2 regions of the Roseibium sp. QJM3NY_11 genome follow, and region 2 is predicted to be linked to the other one. Evidence: predicted binding sites of a transcription regulator. Region 2 holds the regulator's gene; the other holds the start of a gene.
What was found. Region 2 encodes PhoB, which activates phosphate uptake and scavenging genes when phosphate is short. Its sites were predicted from a motif close to TGTCATNNANCTGTCAT; they were not measured.
Positions count from the first base shown of each region.

Region 1 (11,826 bases), 1.8 Mb from region 2:
CGTGTCCTCGGTGATGTAATCGTAGCGCGCGAGCATCGCGGGAACACGTTCGCCGATGGCGACCGGTGAAAACAATTCGGTCAGGGACGAGGCAACCGCAACCAGCAGGGAGGACCGGGAGACCAGGTCGATATAGGCCTGAACGGCAAAGCGGGTCGCGGGCAAGGCGTATTTGCGGGACTGCACCATGTCCGTGTCGAGCCCGAGCCCGTCGGCCAGTTTCAGCCAGCGCTTGATGCCGCCGTCCTTTTCCGCGCCGTCACCGCCATCATGATCGACGATGCGCTTGCGCCACTCGCGCCGGAAGTCCGGGTCCTCGGAACGGGACAGGATGAGGGCGTCCTTCTTCGGGATTGCCGCCTGATAACAATAGCGGTTGAGGGCCCAGGCCTGCATCTGCGCCTTGCTGAGGTCTCCCGCGTTCATGAGTTTGTGAAAGGGATGATGAATGTGATAGCGATCGAAACCGGCGGTCCGCAGCGTCTGTTCCAGTTCCGAGGCCGAAAGCAGGCGTCCGGCCTTGCGGATTTCGTCAGCCGCTGATGGGGTCACGCCCGATTGGGTGCCCGATCGAGCGCCGGACTTCTCGGCGCCTTGAACGGCCCTTGCCGTCGCCGTTTTCGTCATAGCGTCAACTCCATCCCGTCATAGCCGATCTCCCAGCCTGCCGCTGTCACCGTTTTCGCGGCTTGCGAGCCGGGGTCGAGGATGGGGTTGGTGTTGTTGATGTGCACGAAGATCCTGCGGCCGAGATCGACATCCTTCAGCGCCTTCAAAGTGCCGGTCGCTCCGCCGATGGCCATATGTCCCATGCGGGCACCGGTCTTGCTGCCGACACCCGTATCCGCCATCTCCGTGTCGTGAAAAACCGTGCCGTCGAACATGAGGCATGCGCCGCCGTCGATCCGCTCGCGCAGGGCATCGGTTACGGCGGCGCAGCCGGGAATGTAGAAAAGGGTTTTGTCGGACTCTTGCGCGGATGGCGCATCGGAAACGCGCAGGGCGATGCCGATGGTGTCGCCCGCAGCCGTGCCGAAATTCCGGTCGTTCTCGTTTTCGAGAAACAGGGCCACCTTGCCGGGGACGGCAAAGGTCTCGGCGGTTAGGCCGAGAGGGCCTTCGGGTCCTTCCAGGACGGTCGTGCCTTCAAGGGGAAGTTCTCGCCGTTCCACCACCTCGGGGTTCAGGACCTGGAAGATGCTGTTTTCGGCAAGGGTCTTCAGGACCCGGGCCGTTGCATAAAGAATGAAAGGTTCGCGCTCACGCAGGGAGAGGAGCCCGGCAATGTGGTCCACATCGGCGTTGGTCAGGACAACGGCTCCGATCGGCGTATGCCGGAGCGGGCCGTCCGCCCGGGGCTGCAGGTCCGGGCTCGCGGCAATCTGCTCCCGGATATCCGGAGAGGCATTGAAAACAGCCCAGCTTCGGCCGTCCGCGCTCGCAGCGATGCTCGATTGCGTCCGGGCCAGAAAGCCGGGCCTTTTTTCACGCACGGCGCGGCTGAGCGGGGCGTTGCAATTCCATTGCGGAAAGCCGCCGCCGGCCGCGGAACCGAGGACCCTTATTTTCACCGGGTGCCTCCCCCTGCGTGGTGCCGAATTATTTCTTGCGGCCGCAGGTGCCGATTTCAGCAGGCATGTAGCGCGTGACTTCGAAACCGGCTTCAACGGCGGTCATTGCGGGCTTTTTCCAGGTTTTCATGTCGTCTCCTCCTCTGGTTAACATGAGGGGAAAGCTTAACATTGGGCATCCCTGCTCGCAGGCGCCACCTTAGTCGGTGTTTTTATTCGGGCGTGCGCAGAGGTGCGGCCGCACTTGTTGCGATCAAGTATTTGATCGCGTGCAGGTTTTCAGGAAGGTCGCAAGAAATGGCGGCAAGGCGCCTGTTGCGATGCAAAAAAAGTCGATGGTGGCAATCGGAGGATTGCACGTTCCGGTCGAGACCCCTTGCAGAGGGATGCCGGGCGCCTGTCGATCGTCCGGACCGGTGCGTCGAAGTGCACCGGTCCGGATCGGCTTTAAAAAAACTCAGGCCGCCGCTTTTTTCGGTGAGATCAGGCCGCGGTTGATCAGGACCTCGGCAATCTGGACGGTGTTGAGCGCGGCGCCCTTGCGCAGGTTGTCGGAGACGACCCACAGGTTGAGACCGTTCTCGACCGTCGCATCCTCGCGGATGCGGGAAATGTAGGTCGCGTCTTCGCCGGCGCTCTCATAGGGGGTGATGTAGCCGCCGTCTTCCTGCTTGTCGATGACGAGACAGCCTGGCGCTTCACGCAGGATGCCGCGCGCCTCGTCTGCGGAGATCTCGTTCTCGAACTCGATGTTGATGCTTTCCGAATGACCGATGAACACGGGAACGCGCACGGCGGTGCAGGTCACCTTGATGGCCGGGTCGAGCATCTTCTTGGTTTCGGCCAGCACCTTCCATTCTTCCTTGGTGTAGCCGTCTTCCATGAAGTCGTCGATGTGCGGGATCACGTTGAAGGCGATGCGCTTGGTGAACTTTTGCGGTTCGATCGGATCGTTGACGAAGATGGCGCGGGTCTGGTTGAACAGTTCCTCCATCGCCTCCTTGCCGCCGCCGGAAACCGACTGGTAGGTCGACACGACGATGCGCTTGATCTTCGCGTGGTCATGCAGCGGCTTCAGCGCCACGACGAGCTGCGCCGTGGAGCAGTTCGGGTTGGCGATGATGTTCTTCCTGGTAAAGCCGGTGATGGCGTCGGCATTCACTTCCGGCACGATCAGGGGCACGTCCGCGTCGTAGCGCCACGCAGAGGAGTTGTCGATGACGACACAGCCCTTGGCAGCAATCTTCGGCGACCATTCCTTGGAAACGGTGCCGCCAGCGGACATGAGACAGATGTCGGTGTCGGAGAAATCGTAGTTCTCCATCGCCTGGACCTTCAGCGTCTTGTCGCCGAAGGAGACGTCGGTCCCCTGGGAGCGCCTTGAGGCGAGGGCGATGACTTCATCCGCCGGGAAGCCGCGTTCGGCCAGAATGTCCAGCATCTCGCGGCCGACATTGCCGGTGGCGCCTGCGATTGCGATCTTGAAACCCATGTCTGACTAATCCTTGTCCGTCTCCCCGCTCCGCCGGCCTGCCCGTTGAGGGGCGCTGCCGGCTCCTGGCGCCTCCCATCCCCGGGGAGACGGGATGAGCGGCACCGTCAAGCGGTGGTTTTGGTGGTCTTGGTGGTGCGTTTAGGAGCGGTTGCGGCAGCCGTCAGGGTCTCGCCGCGCATAAAGGTCGCGCTGGCAAGGGCCTGGGACATCATATCCAGAATGTCGGCTTTCAGCCGGGTCATCGGAACTCGCAATCGTCAAAACTTGAGACGGCGGAGTTCTTGCCCGGAATCCCGCCAAAGTCAACAGGTAAAGCCATGACCGGCCCGATCCGCCTTGCCAGCGGCCGGTGCGAAAGCGCGTTGGGCCCGGACTCACGATGCCCGAAAAGTGTATCGCAGTCTGTCTATGCGTGGAAAAGGCGGCCTGGTCCGGCCGACTTCCAGGGAAGGCCGGCAAGGACCATCATGTGCCAGGCCAGCGCCAGATTGGAACTGATGACCGGTTTGCCCAGCCGCTGCTCGCAAGCCTCGATCACCTTGAAGGTGCGCAGGTTCGTGCAGGACGCGAACACGGCCTCCACCTCCGGGTCGCTGCCGACCCTGCAGATGGCTTCCTCCACGGACGCCAGGGCAATGCGCGCGACGACGGCTTCTTCGCCCTGGTCGAAAGAGCCGACGGTGACAGGGTCCAGGCCGTTTTCTTTCAGGAAGGCGCAAACCGCGCCGGAAACGCTGGCCACATAAGGCGAGACCACGGCGACCCGCGTAACCTTCAGGTGCTTCAGCGCGGCAGCAACCGCGCTGGCCGGATTGGTTGCCTGCGCTTGTGGGTGAACCCGGCGGATGGCGTCGGTGACGGCGTCCGGCCCGATCATCGTCGCCCCGGATGTGCAGGCATAGGCGACGGCATCGAGCGGACGGTTCGAGGGCAGGAGCGCGGCGGCACCGGCGAGGCCCGATTTCATCTGCATCAGGGTTTCCGGCGTGACCTGCGGCGCGCTTTCGATCCGGGTGTGATACAGGGCGACGCCGTCCAGATCGAACAGGCTGCGAAATTCGCTTTCGATGGTTTCGTCCGCGCGCAGAACGATCAGTCCAAGCGCCGCCTTTTCTCCCGGGCCAGTGTCTGTTTCAAAGCTCAGTTTCATGCCCCTGCCTTTCAAGCCCCTGTCTCCGAAAATCAGCCACCGATGACCGGAATGTCCGGTCCGGAGGGAACACTCAGGAAGTCCGGATCCCCGTCGCGAATGACGATGTTTTCCTCGTGGACCATCATTTTGCCGGCGCCCAGATCAATGCCCGGCTCGAGCGTCAGCACCATGCGCTCGCGAAGCACCGTCTCGTCGAAACCGGTCAGGGACGGGGCTTCGGTCAACTGCATGCCAAGACCGTGACCGAACCTGCCGACATCGCCTTCGCCCTGGCCGATCGTGTCCGCCATGGCCCGGTACAGGTCGGCGCAGGTTCGTCCGGGCCGGGCAATGGCCGCGGCAGCTTTCACCGCCGCAACAAGCGTCTCATGGGCTCGCCTGACGGCCTCGGAGGCCGTTCCGATCGCGAAGTTGCGGTCGAAGTCGCAGAAGTAACCGGTTCTGGTAGCGCCGGTGTCGAGCATCAGAACGTCGCCGGCCTTCAGTTCCCGTTCGTTCGGCGGCGAGATCACGTCGCCATAGCCGCCCTGGCCGGCGCCGCCGACAAGATAGGGAACGTCATCGGCGCCCTGGTTCAGCAGTTCGATCCGGAACGCCCGGAACACGCCGCTCAGGGGCTGACCCTCATGGAACAGGCCGGGCGCATTGGCAAAGGCCGCCGACCCGATCCGGCAGATGTCGCGCAATCGCCCTATTTCAGCTTCCGATTTCACCATTCGGAGGGCCTGGACCAGATCGGTGGCATTGACGAATTCCGCGCCGGTCAGGCGGTCCTGCAGCGCCATGAAATCGGCCAGGGGCATGCGCAGCGAACTTTCGCGGCCCATGGGCATGCCGATCCGGCTGTACTCCCTCAAGGCGTCCGCCAGGGTGCCGATGCCGTCATCGACGGGATGCGGCGCGGAGAAGGTGCGGATGTCGTCCAGCCAGGTGGTGGCCATCAGGTGGGCGCCGATCTGCGGGATCACCGCAACCGGCTTGCCGCCGGCCGGCACCACGAGGAACCACGGCCGGGTCGGACTTTGCCAGAAGGGTGTCCTGAATCCGGAAAAATACCGGACCTCCGCTTCCGTGGTGAAGAACAGCGCGTCGAGACCGGCCACGCGCATGGCGCGCTGCGCCCGTTCGGTGCGCGCCGCGAACTCGGCTTCGGGAAAGTCCGGTTCAGCCATCCTCCGGGCCTTCCGAAAGATAGCAGAGCGCGCGTGTCTCCGGTCCGAGGTTCAGCGCGCGGGCGTGGGCGCCGGCATGATGCAGGGCGGCGATGCCGGCGGCGCCCGATGCCGTCGTTGCCAGAGCGTGCTCCGCGAGCAGAGCGACCGTTTCGGCTGCCTCTTCATCCGAAATCGTCGCGAAGATGTCCGCTTCCCGCGCCAGATACTTCAATGCCAGGTGCGACGGTTCCTTGCAGTCGAGCCGTCCCATGATCGAGACGGGGCCGGGCGCGGCGACCGCCTTGCCGGCCTGGATGCTGGCCTTGAGCGCGGGCGCGAAGTCCGGTTCCACCACCACGATGGTAACGTCCGGACCCCAGGTGGCCCGGGCGCTGAACGCGCAAGCGGCCGCTAGACCGCCGACACCGGCCTGCAAGAACACATGGGTTGGCGGCTCGGGTATCTGCCGCGAAATTTCGGTGCCCATGATCAGGTAGCCTTCCATGACGTCCCGTCCGGCGCCGGTCATGCCCGGCCACGTGCTGTCGGGAAGAAGGACCCATCCGTTGGCCTCGGCCTGCCGTTCGGCTTCCGCCATGCTGTCCTCGTAGGTGGCGCCGGCCCTGACAACCGTCGCCCCCGTTTGCCGAAGCCGCACCGCAAAGGCTTCCGGCACCGTTTCGGAAACAAAAACGGCCGCCTTCGCCCCGCAGAGCGGCGCGCCGGTGGCGAGCGACAGCCCGTGGTTGCCCGCGCTGGCGCAGGCGAAGGTCACGCCCTCGAGAGCCGTTCCAAGGTCATTCGCGTTGCCGTCCCGGACTTTCTGCCCGGCCCGTTTGGCGATCGCATAGGCCGCGCCCAGCGCCTTGAAGCTGCCAAGACCCATCCGGTTGCGCTCGTCCTTGAGGTAAAGCGCGCCGATGCCGAAGGCCTGCGCAATATCCTTGCGGTCCAGGAGCACGGTCGGGCCTCCGTCCGGGCTTCTTGCCAGAAAGGTCTCCGCCGCCACCGGGGTTTCGGAGATCGTGCCTTCCGCAAGGCCTTCGGGGTTGGGCAGGCCTTCGCCAAGCCAGGGATTTTTCAGTATGTCCATGGGCCACCTTGATCGTGTCGATGGCACAGGTCATCAGCAGTCACCGCCAATTTCAAGTGCTGCGGTGCCAAATGACGGTTTCCGTCCAACTCGCGGTGTTTTCGCGACAGCAATCCGGGGCTTGAAAAACTTCTATAAATCGAGATATCATGATTTATGGATATAAATGACGCCTTGGGTGCCTTCGGGGCGCTCAGCCAGAAAACACGGCTGGATGTGTTCCGGCTTCTGATCAAAGCGGGTCCCGCCGGCATGAGCGCAGGTGACATCGGCGAGGCGCTGGGCGTTCGCCAAAACACGATGTCGGCCAACCTGTCGGTGCTGCTGCAGGCGGGTCTTGTCCGCAACGAACGCGAGGGGCGGATCATCCGCTATTTCGCGGATCTGGACGGCACCAGGCAACTGTTGACGTTCCTGATGGCTGACTGCTGCGGCGGTCATCCGGAATTATGCGCGCAGGTCATGGAAACGATTGCCTGCCATAAATCGTAAACCACGCTGGGAGACCCCAATGTCGGACGAAGTCTATAACGTGCTTTTTCTATGCACCGGCAATTCCGCCCGGTCCATTCTGGCCGAATCCATCCTGAACAGGGACGGACAGGGCCGTTTCAAGGCCTATTCCGCCGGCTCTCACCCGAACGGCAGTGTTCGGCCCGAAGCTCTGGAACTGCTGAATAAACTCAATTTCAAGACCGAAGAGCTTCGCTCCAAGGACTGGAGCGAGTTCGCGGAACAGGGTGCCCCGGTGATGGATTTCGTCTTCACCGTGTGTGACAACGCCGCAAGCGAAGTCTGCCCGGTCTGGCCCGGCCAGCCGATGTCGGCCCATTGGGGCCTGCCGGATCCTGCGGCGGTTGATGGTACGGAAGCCGAGCGGCGGCTGGCGTATAGCGACGCCTTCCGCATGCTGAACAACCGCATTTCGATCTTCATGAACCTGCCGATAACGTCCCTGGACAAATTGTCCCTGCAGAAGAAACTGGACCAGATCGGCACGTCCGCCCACGAGCCGGCCTGAAGTGCCGCGTCGGGCACCCGCCCGACGTGACGCCATCCGGTCTCTGACGCCCTCAGCATTCGACCCACCCTGTGCTCATCCGGGCGCAGGGTGATCTGTTTTCAGGCCGGCGCGTTGTGGTGCCGTTCCGGGCGCAGGGTCAGCAGGGCGATGATCAGAGCCGTCAGCGCACAGGCCGCGACCGCGCCGACCAGCGGCAGCGGCGTGCGGTCGAAGAACGGACTGCAGATCAGGATCATCACGCCGCCGGACACCATCTGGAACGTGCCGCCCAGGGACGAAGCCATGCCGGCATGCTCGCCGTGCTCTTCCAGGGACATCACCATGGTCGGGGCGATGACCTGTCCGAGGCAGGTGTTGCCGAGAAACAGCAGGGCCATGAGCACCGGCAGGTCGTCGATGCCGCTCCAGACCAGCACGAACAGCAGCGACGTTGCCGCGGCGAAGCCGCAGACTGCCAGCAGGGCGACACGGCCCATGCCGAAACGTTCGCCGAATGTTGCCGCGAATTGCGACGACGCAAAGAAACCGACGGCGTTGAGCGCGAACACCAGGCTGAAGCCCGTCGGTGTCAGTCCGTAATGGCTCATGTAGACCAGCGGCGCGGCGGCGATGAATACGAAGAAACTGGCCAGCGAAAAACCGCTGATCAGGGTCAGGCCCATGAACCGGGCATCCCTGAGCAGATAGACCGCGCTGCGGATCATGGCGACCGCATCGATCCGTGCGCGGCGCTCCGGCGGCAGTGTTTCAGGCAACAGGAAGGCCATTTGCACCATTGCGGCGAATGCCAAGACTGCAAGAACGCCAAAAATCAGCCGCCAGCTGCCGAATTGTATGATCACGCTGCCGGTCAGCGGTGCCAGCATCGGCGAGATGCTGATGACCAGCATGACGAGCGCCATCAGCCGGGTCGCCCGGCTGCCCGTGTGCAGGTCGCGCACGACGGCGCGCACGATCACCATCGGGGCGGCCGCGCCAAGCGCCTGGACGAAGCGGCCGATCGTCAGCGTCGAGACATCCGGCGCCGCCGCGCACAGCGCGGAGCCGGCGATAAACACGACGAGGCCGATGAATACCGGCATCTTGCGGCCGAACCGGTCGGCCAGAGGTCCGTAGATCATCTGCGCCAGACCGAAGGCGATGAAATAGACCGTGAAGGTCATGTGGACCGCCGCGTCGTCGGTGTTCAGGTCGCGCACGATTTCTGGCATCGCCGGCAGGTAGAGGTCGATTGCGAACGGGCCGACTACAGCCAAGAGCCCGAGCACGACTGCGGCGCGCACAAATCCGATCTGCATGAAATGTTCCGATAAAACCGGCGCCTGGGCACAAAAGCACAACAGGCGCGAAACATGGGGAACCACCAGAGTGGAAGACCCGGCTATCGAAGTCGAGTCCTTTCTGGTCTGAAGCCTTGCGAAAATCGCATATCCGGGTTGCGTGGCAAGCTCATTGAACTTGCGGATGTGTTTTCCCGGATGCCGGAAAAGCCGCCTGAAGATTCCATCCACCGCCGTGTGTCATCAAAGCTTCATTCAAGTGTCACCGATCTTGCAAGGAGCCCTTCTAGCTTGCCGCCATCTTTAACTCGACATTTGTGGGAGCAAGTGCAGTGGCGAACCTTCGCGGACGTTTTTTAAAAGGTGTCAGTCTTGCCGTATTGTTCGGCCTCGGGGCCGTTCCGGCTGCCCAGGCCGGTTATTTCGAGCGCATCAATTCCTACCCGGTCTACAAGACCCTGCCGGATGGCGCCGACAAGGCGACGGAGACGGTTGCCGAAATCATCTACGCTTCCAAGGACGGCCGCACGCTGGCCTTCACCGACAGCCCGGGCGAGGCGATCGTGTTCGTCAATGCCGCCAATCCGCTGAATGTCCAGCCGCTGGCGCGCGTCGCGCTCGGCGGTGAGCCGACATCCGTTGCTGTCGGCGCCAGGGCCGCCTACGCCGGTGTCAACACCAGCGAAGACTTTATCAACGCCACCGGCCACATGGCCGTGATCGCGCTGGACGGCATGGGCATCACCGCGATATGCGACGCCAAGGGCCAGCCGGACAGCGTTGCGATCTCGCCGGACGGAAAGTTCGTTGCCATCGCCATCGAGAACGAGCGCGACGAAGACCTCAATGACGGCGTAATCCCGCAGATGCCAGCCGGCCATCTTGCGATCTTCGACCTCGACGACAACGGCATGCCGACCAACTGCGACGCGGTCCGCATCGTCGACATGACCGGTCTGGCCGAGGTGGCGCCGACCGATCCGGAGCCGGAATTCGTTTCCATCAACTCGAAGAACCAGGCTGTCGTCACCCTGCAGGAAAACAACCACATCGCGATTGTCGACCTGGCAAGTGGCGACGTGACCGTGCATTTTTCCGCCGGCACGGCATCCGCTGAAAATATTCCGGTCTCCAAGGCACGCATGAGCGATGCCTCGGGCTCCACGGAAAATGTCCGGCGGGAGCCGGATGCGGTTGCCTGGATCGACGATGAGCGCTTCGTCACCGCCAACGAAGGCGACTATGAAGGCGGCTCGCGCGGCTTCACGATCTGGAACGCAAACGGCAACGTCCTGTTCGACAGCGGCAACCAGATGGAACATCTGGGCATGTCGCACGGTCATTACCCGGCCAAGCGCGCCGCCAAGAAGGGCACCGAGCCGGAAGGCGTCGCCATCGGCGCGTTCGGCGGCGAAACGCTGATCTTCGTCAACTCCGAGCGCGGCAACTTCGTCGCGGTCTACAGGGACACCGGCGCCGAGCCGGAATTCGTCCAGCTCCTGCCGACGCATGTCGGTCCGGAAGGCCTGCTGGCGATCCCGAACCGCGATCTGTTCGCGGTTGCCAACGAGGTGGACGAAGACGGTGTGCGCTCGCATGTCTCGCTCTACCAGTACGGCGCCGAGGCTCCGGCCTATCCGTCGATTGTCTCCATGCTTGACCCGGAAAAGCATGCGCCGATCGGCTGGGGCGCGTTGTCGGCCCTCGCTGCGGACCCGCAGGACGCCAACACGCTCTACGCAGTCAGCGACAGCTTCTATGACGATGCCCGCATCTACACGCTGGACATCGCCTCCAAGCCGGCGAAGATTACTTCCTATGTGACGGTCACCGGTTTCAACCAGTCCAAGCTGGACCTGGAAGGCATTTCGGTCGCGAAAGACGGCGGCTTCTGGCTGGCGTCAGAAGGCCATCCGGAAAACGACCGCAGGCATCTGTTGCTGAAAGTCGGTACCGATGGTGCGGTGAGCGAGGAAATCACCCTGCCGCAGTCTCTGATCGACCAGGCGCAGCGTTTCTCCTTCGAGGGTGTTGCCGAGTTCGAGATGAATGGCGAGACCCTGGTGGCCGTCGCCGTTCAGCGCGAGTGGAAGGACGATCCGAAGGGTCACAGCAAGATCGCCATCTACAACCCGGCGGACAAGTCCTGGGGCTTCGTCCACTATCCGCTCGACGCGCCGAAAAGCGCCGCCGGCGGCTGGGTCGGCCTGTCTGAAATCGTCTCCATGGGCGACGGTGACTTCGCCATTCTGGAGCGCGACAACAAGGGTGGTGAGGATGCCGCCATCAAGCAGATCACCACGATTTCGCTGAAAGGTGTCACGCCCGCGGCCCATGGCGAGACGCTTCCGGTTCTGGACAAGCACTTCGCGATGGACATCCTGCCGGCCATGGCCAAGGGCAAGGGCTGGGTTCTGGACAAGCCGGAAGGCCTGACCATCACCGCCGACGGCCGCCTGATCCTGGTGACCGACAATGACGGCGTTGACGATGCGCCGGGTGAAACCCAGCTCATCGACCTCGGCCCGGTGTCCCGCCTGAACTGAGGCACATCGTTCAAGGTCTTCCCCGAGTTTTCAGGCCAGGACCTGACGGAAGGCCCGGCGGCTTCGGCTGCCGGGCCTTCATTCGTTTGAAACGGTCGCATGAACGCCTGGTGCCCGGGTCCAGAGACCTCAGGAAACCCTGCCATGATCCGCCAGGTAGTCGAGCAGAGCCCGGACACGGGAGGGTAACGGACCGCCCTGGCCGATATGGAGGGCATGAAAGGCTTCCCTGTCACCGGGATTGAGATGATCGAGCACGGGAATGAGACGGCCGGCGGCAATATCGTCGCGGACCGTGAAGGCGGCCAGCCGGGCGAGCCCGTTTCCGCTCAGGGTGAGCCGGCGAAGGGCCTCGCCGTCGCTTGCCTGTACGCGGCCGGCGACCGGCAGAACGATCGTCCCGCCCTTGTCCTTCAGCGGCCAGCCATCGACCGTTCTGGCATAGCCGAACCCCAGCCGGGAATGCTTCTGAAGATCCTCAACGCCTGCAGGTGTTCCAAATCGCTCAAG
Region 1 is NZ_CM149660.1:768,122-779,947, forward strand. It holds gene pqqC (pyrroloquinoline-quinone synthase PqqC) at 1-627, opposite strand, end outside; gene pqqB (pyrroloquinoline quinone biosynthesis protein PqqB) at 624-1,571, opposite strand; gene pqqA (pyrroloquinoline quinone precursor peptide PqqA) at 1,600-1,701, opposite strand; gene AC0VX3_RS03595 (aspartate-semialdehyde dehydrogenase) at 2,029-3,063, opposite strand; gene AC0VX3_RS03600 (hypothetical protein) at 3,171-3,308, opposite strand; gene AC0VX3_RS03605 (maleate cis-trans isomerase family protein) at 3,473-4,216, opposite strand; gene AC0VX3_RS03610 (M24 family metallopeptidase) at 4,249-5,391, opposite strand; gene AC0VX3_RS03615 (pyridoxal-phosphate dependent enzyme) at 5,384-6,466, opposite strand; gene AC0VX3_RS03620 (ArsR/SmtB family transcription factor) at 6,623-6,958, shown strand; gene AC0VX3_RS03625 (arsenate reductase ArsC) at 6,978-7,487, shown strand; gene AC0VX3_RS03630 (multidrug effflux MFS transporter) at 7,589-8,788, opposite strand; gene AC0VX3_RS03635 (esterase-like activity of phytase family protein) at 9,103-11,316, shown strand; gene AC0VX3_RS03640 (LysR family transcriptional regulator) at 11,446-11,826, opposite strand, start outside.
Region 1: AC0VX3_RS03635 (esterase-like activity of phytase family protein) is a predicted target of PhoB. The motif match lies at 9,009-9,025, and genes of this name have one in related genera.

Region 2 (11,826 bases):
ACCGCACGATGGCATCGAAGGGAGCCTTCAGGACTGTATTTTCAAGCTGGCGCCCGGCATTTTCCAGCCGCCATTCAAGGCGCTTGATCGCGGCATTCTGCTGGACGACCCTGGCTTCTTCCAGGGCAAGGGAATTCTGCGCCTGTTCCAGTGTCTGCCGGCGCTGCGACACGATCAGCTTGCGGTCGTCAAGGGTGCGTTCCGTAACGGTGCCCTTGCCGAGAAGATCTTCCGCGCGTTGCAGGTCCTTTTGAGCAAATTCAAGCTGTTCGCCCGCCCTGACGACATTGCCCTTTTCAAGCTCGACACGGCCTTCGCTCTCGACCAGCGCGGCCTGCGCTTCGGCAAGATTGGCTTCCGCTTCGGTGAGGGCGCCCTCATAGTCGAACCGGTCGATGGCCACCAGCAGCTCGCCTTCGGAGACGGCTCCGCCCGCCTTCAGGTCGGGATGAACCTCGACCACTTCCCCGGCGACAAGGGCGCGCAGATCCACTTCCCGTCCCGCCGCGGTTTCTCCGAAGACGCTGATAAGGGGCGCATGCTCGCCCCGGACAAGCGTCACGGTTTCTGCGGCATAGCTTGTTTCCTGGATGGCCCTCTTGGCGACTTCCGGTTTGGAGGCGACCAGCAGGTTCATCCCCTTGACCGCGCCGAACAGAATGGCGAATGCCAGAAGGACCTGCAACACAGCCTTCAGGACAAGCGCAAGGCTCCAGTTGCGCTGCCGTTCCCCGCGCAGGGGCGACAGAACTTCAGGGACCGGCTGCTTGCCGGAATCCGGCTCCAAAGACTGCAACATGTTCAACGTACCACGGGCCATTCGGGGTCAAGTTAACGGGCATGCGTCCTGCGTGCTCGACGGAGAGGTCTGTTTCGCACTGCAATATACAGGACCCGATTACCCTTTCAGGTTAATTCTGGCACGCGGAAATTTGTAACGAGATGTGACCGACGGACGCAGCTGCGTCCGCCGGAAGCCTCAGTCAGCCGTCAAATTCGTAGCGGCTGCTGCAGAACTCGCAAGTGACGACGATCTTGCCGTCCTCGGTCATGTCAGCGATCTCGTCGGCGCTGAAGCCGGCCAGAACACCCTGGATCTTCTGGCGCGAGCAGCTGCATTTGTCGGCCAGCGGCTGCGGATCGAACAGGCGCACGCCGCGCTCGTGGAACAGACGGAACAGCAGCATTTCCACGCTGACTTCGGGATCGGTCAATTCGACATCCTTGACCGTCTCGACCAGCACCTTGGCTTCCACCCAGGCGTCGTCTTCGTCGACCTGATGCGGCTCGGTTCCCTCGGGCGCGTCGCCCGGATCGATATCGGCCTGCTTCATGCGATCCGGCGACTCCGGCAGAAACTGGATCAGCACACCGCCGGCAGTCCAGGCCCGCGAATGCGCTTCACCCTCGTTGCGGGTGAACAACTCGCCGACGCCGAGACGCACCTCGGTCGGGATCTGTTCGGACCGCTCGAAATACCGCCGGGCCACTTCTTCAAGCGACACGCCGTCCAGTTCCACCAGCCCCTGGTAACGCTGCATGTGCTTGCCCTGGTCGATGGTCATGGCAAGATGCCCATGGCCAAGCAGAGTTTCCGGCGTTGCCTTGCCGGCCGTCATGAGCGCCTCGACCGCGTCCGCGTCGAAGGTGGCGCAGGCCCGGATCGCGTCTGGTGTCGCGAAGTCCACGACAAGCATGGACACAGGCCCATCGGTCTGGGTCTGCAGGGTAAACCGGCCGTCGAACTTCAGGGACGTTCCGAGCAGACTGGTGAGCACGATGGCTTCCGCCAGAAGGCGTGATACCGGCTCCGGATACGCGTGGCGTCCCAGGATCTGTTGCAAAACCGGTCCGAGAGCGACGGCACGGCCGCGCACGTCCAAGGCTTCCACGGCAAAAGGCCGGACCGCATCCAGCCCGGCCGGTGCGATGCCCAGTTGGTCAAGATTCAATGCCACGATGGCTCTGCCTCAAGCTGCGCCGAAACACCAGGCCAGGATACCCTTTTGGGCATGGAGACGGTTTTCGGCTTCGTCAAACACTACGGAGTTGGGACCGTCCATGACCTCGGAAGTGACTTCCTCGCCCCGGTGGGCCGGCAGGCAATGCATGAACAGCGCGTCCTGCCTTGCCTCGGCCATCAACCGCTCGTTCACCTGATAGGCGCTGAGGAGATTGTGACGGGTTTCATTGTCATCGTCTCCCATGGACACCCAGCAATCGGTGACGACACAGTCGGTTCCCTTGACAGCCTCATATGGGTCCGCGGTGACGACAATTGAACCACCCCTGGCGCGCGCGGCGTCAATCAGGTCCCGAGGCGGTGCCAGCTCCGCCGGTGTCGCGATGCGCAGTTCGAAGTCGAAGCGGGGAGCGGCGTGGATCCAGGAGGCCAGCACATTGTTGCTGTCGCCGGTCCAGGCAACGCTTTTGCCGCTGATCGATCCGCGATGCTCCTCGAATGTCAAAAGGTCGGCCATGATCTGGCAGGGATGCGAGACCTTGGTCAGACCGTTGATCACGGGAACCGTGGCATTCTCGGCCAGCTCGTTGAGCTGGTCGTGGTCCAGGATGCGGATCATGACCGCATCGACGAAGCGCGACAACACCTGTGCGGTGTCGGCAATGGTTTCGCCGCGGCCCAGCTGCATTTCCGCTCCGGTCAGCACGAGGGTTTCCCCCCCCAGTTCACGCATGCCGACATCGAAGGAAATGCGTGTGCGGGTCGACGGCTGTTCGAAGATCATCGCCAGCACCTTGCCGGCCAGCGGGCCTTTGCCGCGGCGCACACCATTGCGGCCGGCCTTGATCTTCTTGCCGGCCTCCAGAATGGCGCGCAGCTCATCGCCGTCGAAATCGGTCAGATCGAGAAAATTCCGATAGGATTCATTGGCGGTCATCCGGCCGCTCCTTCCACCAGGTTCGTTTCAATTGCCAGGGCGGCCACTTCAAGGCGCTCCATGGCAATCGCAATTTCGTCTTCACTCATCGTCAGCGGCGGCATGATGCGGACGACGTTTTCGCCCGCAGGAACCGTCAGCAGACCGGCATCCCGTGCAGCCGCGACAAAGTCTCCGACCGGAACGACGCATTTCAGACCGAGCATCAGGCCATTGCCGCGCACTTCGCCAAGAACAGCCGGATGACTGTCCACGAAACCGGCCAGCTTCTGCTTGAAACTGAGCCCCTTGCGCCGGACGTCCTCCAGAAAGCCGTCCGACAGAACAACGTCCAGCACCGCATTGCCGACCGCCATGGCCAGCGGATTGCCGCCGAATGTAGTGCCATGGGTTCCGGGCGCGAGCGCAGCGGCCGTTTCGGCGGTTGCCAGACAGGCGCCCATGGGAAAGCCGCCGCCGATGCCCTTGGCAATCGCCATCAGGTCCGGCTCGACACCGCTCCACTGGTGCGCGAACAACTGGCCCGTCCGTCCGACACCGGTCTGGATCTCGTCATAGATCAGCAACAGGCCGTTTTCGTCGCAGAGCTTGCGGACGGCTCGCAGGAATTCGGCGGGGATCTCGCGGATACCGCCTTCGCCCTGGATGGGCTCGATCGCGATTGCCGCCGTCTGCGGTCCGATCGCGGCCTTCAGCGCGTCGATATCGCCGACGGGCACCTGGTCGAAACCAGGCGCCTTCGGGCCGAAGCCTTCCAGGTACTTGGCCTGGCCGCCGGCAGCGATGGTCGCAATCGTCCGGCCGTGGAAGGCCCCCTCGAAGGTGACGATATGGAACCGTTCGGGCTGACCGTTGTCATAGTGATACCGGCGCGCGCATTTGATCGCGGCTTCCATGGCTTCCGCACCGGAGTTCACGAACAGCACCTTTTCGGCAAATGTCGCCTCGCACAGCCGCCGGGCCAGGCGTTCCCCTTCCGGGATCTGGTGCAGGTTGGAAACGTGCCAGAGCTTGCCGGCCTGCTCCTGCAGCGCCTTGACCAGATGTGGGTGGCTGTGTCCGAGCGCGTTCACCGCAACCCCGGAGCCGCAATCGAGGAATCGTCGGCCGTCTGCCGTCACCAGCCAGACACCTTCCCCGTGATCGAATGCCAGTTCCGATCTTGCGTAATTCCCGAACAATGCGGTCGCGGACATAACCTCGTTGAACTCCTCAAAAACGGCCGATTCTTCAGCGTCACCGTGACGCCGCAAGGCACCTGCAAACGGTGCGCCCGGCCAAAACGCAACGTGCCGCCCGATAAGGCGGCACGCAGCAGTTTTCTTATACACTGCCCCCACCATGGACTGTCAATGGAAATGCGCCGCGGCGCTCCGACAGCGCGCGAATGGCAAATTCCTCAAAATTCTCAAGTACCTCGCCATAATTGGGGAAAAGTCGGTTCATCCCCAACTGGATTTGGGTGAACGGTTGCCTGACAAATTAACGTTATTGTAACCTCTGGGACATCACACACGAGATCTCGTGCGGCAAATCATCAAGAGGCACTAGATATGCCATCCTTAGGCGCGACTACGTGCGCTTAACACGAGGTTAATGGCTGCAGGGCAGCCCAAGAAAAGGGTGCGGCAATGAGTTGGACAAACGACCGGGTTGAGCTTCTCAAGAAGCTTTGGAGCGACGGATTGAGCGCGAGCCAGATCGCAGGCGAGCTGGGTGGTGTCACGCGCAACGCCGTCATCGGCAAGGTGCACCGTCTGGGCCTGTCCGGCCGGGCCAAATCAACCTCTTCCAGCGCGAAGCCGCGGCGGGCCCGTCCCGCTTCGACCGGTGCCGCAACGCCGAAGAGACCCGCCCAGCAACCGCAATCCATCGGCGCGACGGCGCTGAAAGCAGATTTTGCTCCGGCCCCGGCCATCGTACCCAAGCCGGCCGTTGAGCCGATTGCGGATCTTGTGCCGATCTCGCAGCGGGCAAGTATTCTGACGCTTACGGAGCGGACCTGCAAATGGCCGATCGGCGATCCGGCGACCGATGATTTCTATTTCTGCGGCCGCCAGTCCGACCCCAGCGTTCCCTATTGCACCCATCACTGCAAGATCGCCTACCAGCCCATGGCCGACCGCCGCCGCGATCGCAAGGTTGTCGCCCAGGCGGGCTGACCGCAGACATCGCGTTCCCATACAGCAAAAACCCGCCGACATGGCGGGTTTTTTCGTATCAGGCTGCCGCGTTTCAGGCGGAGACGGTGAACTGATCGTTGAAGGCATAGCCCGCACCCCGGACGGTCCGGATCGGGTCCTTGGCCTTGCCCTTGTTGAGAGCCTTGCGCAAACGGCCGACATGCACATCGACCGTGCGTTCGTCGACGTAGACGTCATGACCCCAGACACCGTCCAGCAACTGCTCGCGGGAGAACACCCGGCCCGGAGACGTCATCAGGAATTCCAGCAGCCGGAATTCTGTCGGACCCAGGTGGATTTCCTTGGCATTGCGACGCACACGGTGGGTTTCCCGGTCCAGCTCGATGTCTCCGGACCGCAGCATGGTGGAGACCACTTCCGGACTGGCCCGGCGCAGGATCGCCCGCACGCGCGCCATCAATTCCGGTACGGAGAACGGCTTGACGACATAATCGTCGGCGCCGGTGGACAAGCCCCGAATTCGCTCCGCTTCTTCACCCCGCGCCGTGAGCATGATCACGGGCAGCCGCTCCGTGTCCTCGCGTGCGCGCAGCCTGCGGCACAGCTCGATGCCTGACAACCCCGGCAGCATCCAGTCGAGCAGAAGAAGGTCGGGCTGGCTTTCCCGAAGCCGGATTTCGGCCTCGTCACCCCGGACACACGCTTCGACAGCGTAGCCCTCTGCTTCCAGATTGTATCTTAGTAGAAGGCTGAGGGGTTCTTCGTCTTCAACGATGAGCACCTTCGGCATACATCTCGCTCCAATTTCGGCAACCGGCGCAACAGGTCCCTGACCTGGCGCCGGCCGGTTCTTTTTCCGTGATCAATCTCGACGGAACCTTACGTATCGTGCTTGCGTCTGACCGGGCACGAAATGCTTTGCGACTTGTGACCCGGTCAACATTCGGGTGTCCGTTCGCTTCCGATTGAACCTTTGGTGACCTAGGCGCCGGTTTCGTCGACTTTCGCACGGTCTTCCGGCAAACGGTCGCCTGTGACCATGTAATAGACGTTCTCGGCAATGTTGGTCGCATGATCGCCGATCCGCTCGATGTTCTTTGCGCAGAACAGCAGATGGACGCATTGGGTGATCACCCGCGGATCTTCCATCATGTAGGTCAGCAGCTCGCGGAACAAAGACGTATAGATGGCGTCGATTTCCGCGTCGGCTTCCTGTACGCGGCGGGCTTCCTCCGCGTCCTTGCGCGCATAGGCATCCAGCACCCGCTTGAGCTGCGCGAGGGCAAGCTCCGTCATGTGCTCGACACCGATCGCAAGCTTCTTGGACTGCAGGTCGCTGTCGATCGCGATGGCCCGTTTGGCGACGTTCTTCGCCAGATCACCGACACGCTCCAGATCGTTGGAGATGCGGGTTGCCGCGGTGATCTCGCGAAGGTCCTGGCCCATCGGTTGACGGCGCGCGATCAACTCGATCAGCTTGCTTTCGACTTCCTGCTGAAGACGGTCCAGACGGGCGTCCTTGTCGATCGTCGACCTCGCCAGCTCCAAATCCTGGGAAACCAGTGCGGAAATGGCGTCGGCAAACGCCTTTTCGGCCAGTCCACCCATTTCGGCGACCTTGCCGGCCATGGCCGTCAGTTCTTCATCATAAGCCGAGACTGTATGTTCAGCCATTCTGTAGTCCCCTTGAGATTTACGGAAATCGCCTAGCCGAAGCGGCCAGTGATGTAGTCCTGTGTACGTTTGTCTTTCGGATTGGTGAAGATGTCTTCTGTCAGACCTTCCTCAACCAGCACGCCGAGGTGGAAGAATGCGGTACGCTGAGACACGCGGGCGGCCTGCTGCATGGAGTGCGTCACGATCACGATCGTGAAGTTCTCGCGCAGTTCGTCGATCAGTTCTTCCACCTTGGCCGTGGCGATCGGATCAAGCGCCGAACACGGCTCATCCATCAGGATCACTTCCGGGCTGACGGCGATCGCACGGGCAATGCACAGACGCTGCTGCTGACCACCGGACATGCCGGTGCCCGGCTCGTCCAGGCGGTTCTTCACTTCTTCCCAAAGACCGGCTTTCTGAAGGCTGGAGGAAACGATTTCGTCCAGATCGGTCTTGTTCTTTGCAAGTCCGTGAATGCGCGGACCATAGGCTACATTGTCGTAGATCGACTTCGGAAACGGGTTCGGCTTCTGGAACACCATGCCGACCTTGGCGCGCAGCTGCACCGGGTCCACCTTCGGATCGTAGATATCCTCGCCGTCGATCTTGATCGACCCTTCCACCCGGCAGATGTCGATCGTGTCGTTCATACGGTTGATGGTCCGCAGGAACGTCGACTTGCCACACCCGGACGGACCGATGAAGGCGGTGACCGAACGTGGTTGAATTTCAATGTCCACGTCCTTGATGGCGTGTGTGTCGCCATAATAGACTTGCACTTTTTTTGCGGAAATCTTGCTGTCGATCATGTTTTTCGCCTGTTCAATATTCGGCATCTCGTTCATCGGATCATCCCTTACCAGCGGCGCTCGAACCGGCGGCGCAGGATGACCGCGAGAACGTTCATGGTGAGGAGGAACACCAGAAGCACGATGATTCCACCCCAGGCTTTTTCGTAAAATGCATAGTCGGCGCGCGCGGCCCATGTGTAGATCTGCGCCGGCATTGCCGAGTTCGGATCGGTGAAGCCTGCCACGATACCTTCAGGGTATCCGCGTGCCACGAAGCCGACCATGCCGATCAGCAGCAGCGGTGCCGTTTCACCGAGTGCCTGCGCCAGACCGATGATGGTGCCGGTCAGGATGCCGGGCATGGCCAGAGGCAGGACATGATGAAAGATGGCCTGCATCTTGGACGCCCCAACCCCGAGCGCGGCGTCCCGAATGCTCGGCGGCACCGCTTTCAGCGAAGCCCGGGTCGAGATGATGATCGTCGGCAGGGTCATCAGCGTCAGCACCAGCCCGCCCACAAGCGGTGCGGACTGCGGCAGGTGCATGAACTGGATGAAAACCGCCAGACCCAGAATACCGAACACGATCGAGGGGACGGCCGCCAGGTTGGAAATGTTCACTTCGATCATGTCCGTGAACCTGTTCTGCGGCGCGAATTCCTCCAGGTAGATGGACGCGGCCACACCGATCGGCAGGGACAGGAACAGGACCACCAGCATCATGAAGAACGAGCCGACAACGGACGCGCCGATGCCGGCGCCGCCCGGATTGTCCACGCCCGAATCCGCACCGGTGATGAAGTTCCAGTTGAAGACGTTGGTGATGACACCCGCCTCAACCAGATTGTCGACAAGATCCAGATCGCTCGCCTGCAGGAACCGGCTGTCGGTCATGTTCTCGCGTGTCACGCGGCCGTTGATGTAACCGTCGACCCTGGACGAGGCTGCAAGTTCAAATGCCACCGGCGCGCCCAGCTTGTCCGGGTTGGCCTGGAAGTATCCGCGAATGGTTCCGCCCGGCTTGCCGACGATCCGCTCGATGGCGGCCGCGTCGAAGGGAACATCCACACCGCGCTCCTCGAGCTGGCCCTGCAGCGCGCCGACAAAGATCTGCTCGTAGGCCTTGGTCTTGAAGAGTTGCGACTCCGCAGCGTCGAACTGTTCCTGGGACAGGGAGAAACTGACCTTTACCACGGTCTTGGTGAAAGCCGGCAGGCCCTCGGAAATGATCGACGCCGCCAGGACGACGAGAAAGAACAGGCCGATTGCGATCGCGCCGATGCCGTAGGCCTTGAACCGGGTCTCGGACGCATTGCGCCGGCGCGTCAGATCATCAAGCGCATAGAGCGATTTCGATTTGACCGGTGCATCGGAAGACGCCCCGGACGTCAAGGGAGGAAGGTTTGTGTCGGTCATCAGTCATACTGCTCCCGGTACTTGCGCACGATGTAAAGCGCAACAATGTTGAGACCCAGGGTCACTACGAAGAGTGTCATGCCCAGGGCGAATGCGACCAGCGCAACCGGTGACGCGAAGTCGGCATCGCCTGTCAGCTGACTGACGATCTTGGCGGTCACCGTGGTCATGGCTTCGAAGGGATTGAGGCTCAGGCGCGCAGCCGCACCGGCCCCGAGCACCACGATCATGGTTTCACCGATCGCGCGGGACGCGGCCAGCAGAATGGCACCGACAATGCCGGGCAAGGCGGCGGGAAGGATGACCTTCTTGACGGTTTCGGACTTGGTGGCCCCCAATCCGTAGGAGCCGTCGCGCATGGCCTGCGGCACCGCGTTGATGATGTCGTCGGACAGGGAACTCACGAACGGGATCAGCATGACCCCCATCACCAGACCGGCCGTCATGACCGCCGTTCCCGCCTTCATGATGCCAAGACCACCGTCGCCGAAGACCGACAGCAGCATGGGACCGACAGTCAGGAGGGCGAACAGGCCGTAGACGATGGTCGGGATGCCCGCGAGTATTTCAAGCAGCGGCTTGGCAACGGCGCGCACTTTCGGGCCCGCATATTCGGACAGGTAGACCGCCGCGAACAGGCCGATCGGGACGGCCACGGCAAGCGCCACGATGGAGATGTAGAAGGTGCCCCAGAGCAGCGGCAGGATGCCCAGTTCGGATGAACCACCGCGGCCGGAGAAGCTCGGCGACCAGGTCAGGCCGAAGAAGAAGTCCATTGCCGGATACAGCCGGAAGAACTCCACCGTGTTGAAGACCAGCGACAGAACGATGCCGAGCGTCGTGAGAACGGCGATCAGGGCGGCGGAGAAGAGAGCGACCCGTATGCCCTTTTCGACGGTGTTGCGCGCCCTGAAATCCACGTTGGTCTCGCGCAGGGCCAAAAGAGCCCCGGCGATGGCAGCCAGAATGACGACGATCGACATGATCAGGTTGCCGGTCGAGACCACGACCCGGTAAGCCTGCGCGGCGCGCATCACCGGCTGGGTGATCTGGGAGGTGACGATCTGGCCGGCATCCTTGAGCCGGGCCGTGATGTCATTGAAATCGGCCCGCGCGTTGCGCGCGAAGTCCTCGGTCATCTGACCGGAGGCGACCACATTGTCCAGTCCCTGCGCAGCACGCCGGACCTCCGCCATCACGAGGCCGAGGGAGGATCCTTCGCTGATCGCCGATTGCGGGATCATGCCGGAAATTCTGCTGTCGACGTAGAACGGCTGGGCAAGCAGCCAGACAATAAGAATGAGAAATGCCGGCACGGCGGCTTTCATAGCCACGTTCGAACCGTAGTAGGAAGGCAGAGAATGCAGCAGCCGCATGTCGCCACCGGCGCTGGCCAAGGCACGCGCGCGCCCAACTACGTAGCCAACCAGCGCGATGGCGAGCACGATCACAATGAGCCAGAACAAGGACATTGGGTCCCCCGAAAGAATGAAAATGTCCGGAAATGAAAAAAGGGGCGGCGCGTGGTGCCGCCCCTCGATAACGAGCCGGGGCTCGATTACTTCATGGTTTCTTCAGCAGCGATGGCAGCCTGGGTAGCAGCCAGCTCCGGATCGGCAACGAGGCCGTACTGAGCCAGCGGGCCGCTCGGGCCGGCAATTTCGTCAGCGATGAAGAACTGAGCGTATTCCTTCAGGCCCGGGATGACGCCGATGTGTGCCTTCTTGACGTAGAAGAACAGCGGACGCGAAACCGGGTACTCACCGGTGGAGATGGTTTCGGTGGACGGAGCCACGTCGCCCATGGTCGCAACCTTCAGCTTGTCGGTGTTGTTCTCGTAGAACGCGAGACCGAAGATGCCGATGCCGTTCGGGTTGGAGTCGATGCGCGCCAGGGTCTCGGTGTAGTCGCCGTCGATGTCGGTGGACTTGCCGTCCGCACGCACGTCGATGCAAGCGTCTTCAGCGTCGTCCTCGGACATGCCGCTGTCGAGCATGGCCTGCAGGGCGCCGGTTGCTTCACAGCCAACAGCCAGAACTTTTTCTTCGAACACTTCACGGGTGCCGTGCTTGGTGCCCGGGATGAACGCGGCGATACCAACGTCCGGCAGATCGGCGTTGAACTCGGCCCAGTTGTTGTACGGGTTCTCGACGATTTTGCCATCCTTCAGGACCTTGGAACCAAGGGCGTTGAAGATGTCAGCCGGCTGGAAGGCGGTGAAAGCAGGGCCGCTCTGCTGGGAAGCGAAAACGATGCCATCGTAACCGATGCGGACTTCGATGATGTCCTTAACACCTGCTTCGGCACAGGCCTTGATTTCTTTCTCGCGGATCTTGCGGGAAGCGTTTGCAACGTCGATGGTGTTTTCACCAACGCCTTCACAGAAGCGCTTCAGACCAGCGGAAGATCCACCGGATTCAACGACCGGTGTCGGGAAGTCGGTGTTTTCACCAAAGGCTTCTGCAACGATCGAGGCGTACGGCAGAACGGTCGAGGAACCGGCAACCTGAACCTGATCGCGAGCCTGTGCGGCGCCAACGAATGCAGTGGAAGCAACGGCCAGGGCAGTTGCGCTAACGAGGGTTGTAAATTTCACTTGACCACTCCCTTTGAATGTCAAGGTTTCTAGAAGATCGACGCCCATGATTATGCGCGAGCGATGCCGGGAACCTAGGCTCCGTCGATGAGAGTTCTATGACGGTTTCTTTTCAGTTTTATGACAATTTAACTTTCTGATTTCATTGACGCTTTTGCCCCACTTGAAAGTTTTATGTCATGACGGGAGGCAGAATGCGACACCCGCAGCAGAGTCGGTACGGCCCGGGAGCAGGCGCGGCACTGCCTCGCGTGCGAAGCGGTCTGGATATGGCGTCACACGCCGACATCGATGCGCCAGTTCAAAGCCCTTTGTCCTGCC
Region 2 is NZ_CM149660.1:4,712,935-4,724,760, forward strand. It holds gene AC0VX3_RS21600 (efflux RND transporter periplasmic adaptor subunit) at 1-799, opposite strand, end outside; gene AC0VX3_RS21605 (Hsp33 family molecular chaperone) at 984-1,958, opposite strand; gene argF (ornithine carbamoyltransferase) at 1,971-2,900, opposite strand; gene AC0VX3_RS21615 (acetylornithine transaminase) at 2,897-4,096, opposite strand; gene AC0VX3_RS21620 (GcrA family cell cycle regulator) at 4,532-5,062, shown strand; gene phoB (phosphate regulon transcriptional regulator PhoB) at 5,136-5,834, opposite strand; gene phoU (phosphate signaling complex protein PhoU) at 6,026-6,718, opposite strand; gene pstB (phosphate ABC transporter ATP-binding protein PstB) at 6,751-7,548, opposite strand; gene pstA (phosphate ABC transporter permease PstA) at 7,560-8,909, opposite strand; gene pstC (phosphate ABC transporter permease subunit PstC) at 8,909-10,381, opposite strand; gene AC0VX3_RS21650 (substrate-binding domain-containing protein) at 10,468-11,553, opposite strand.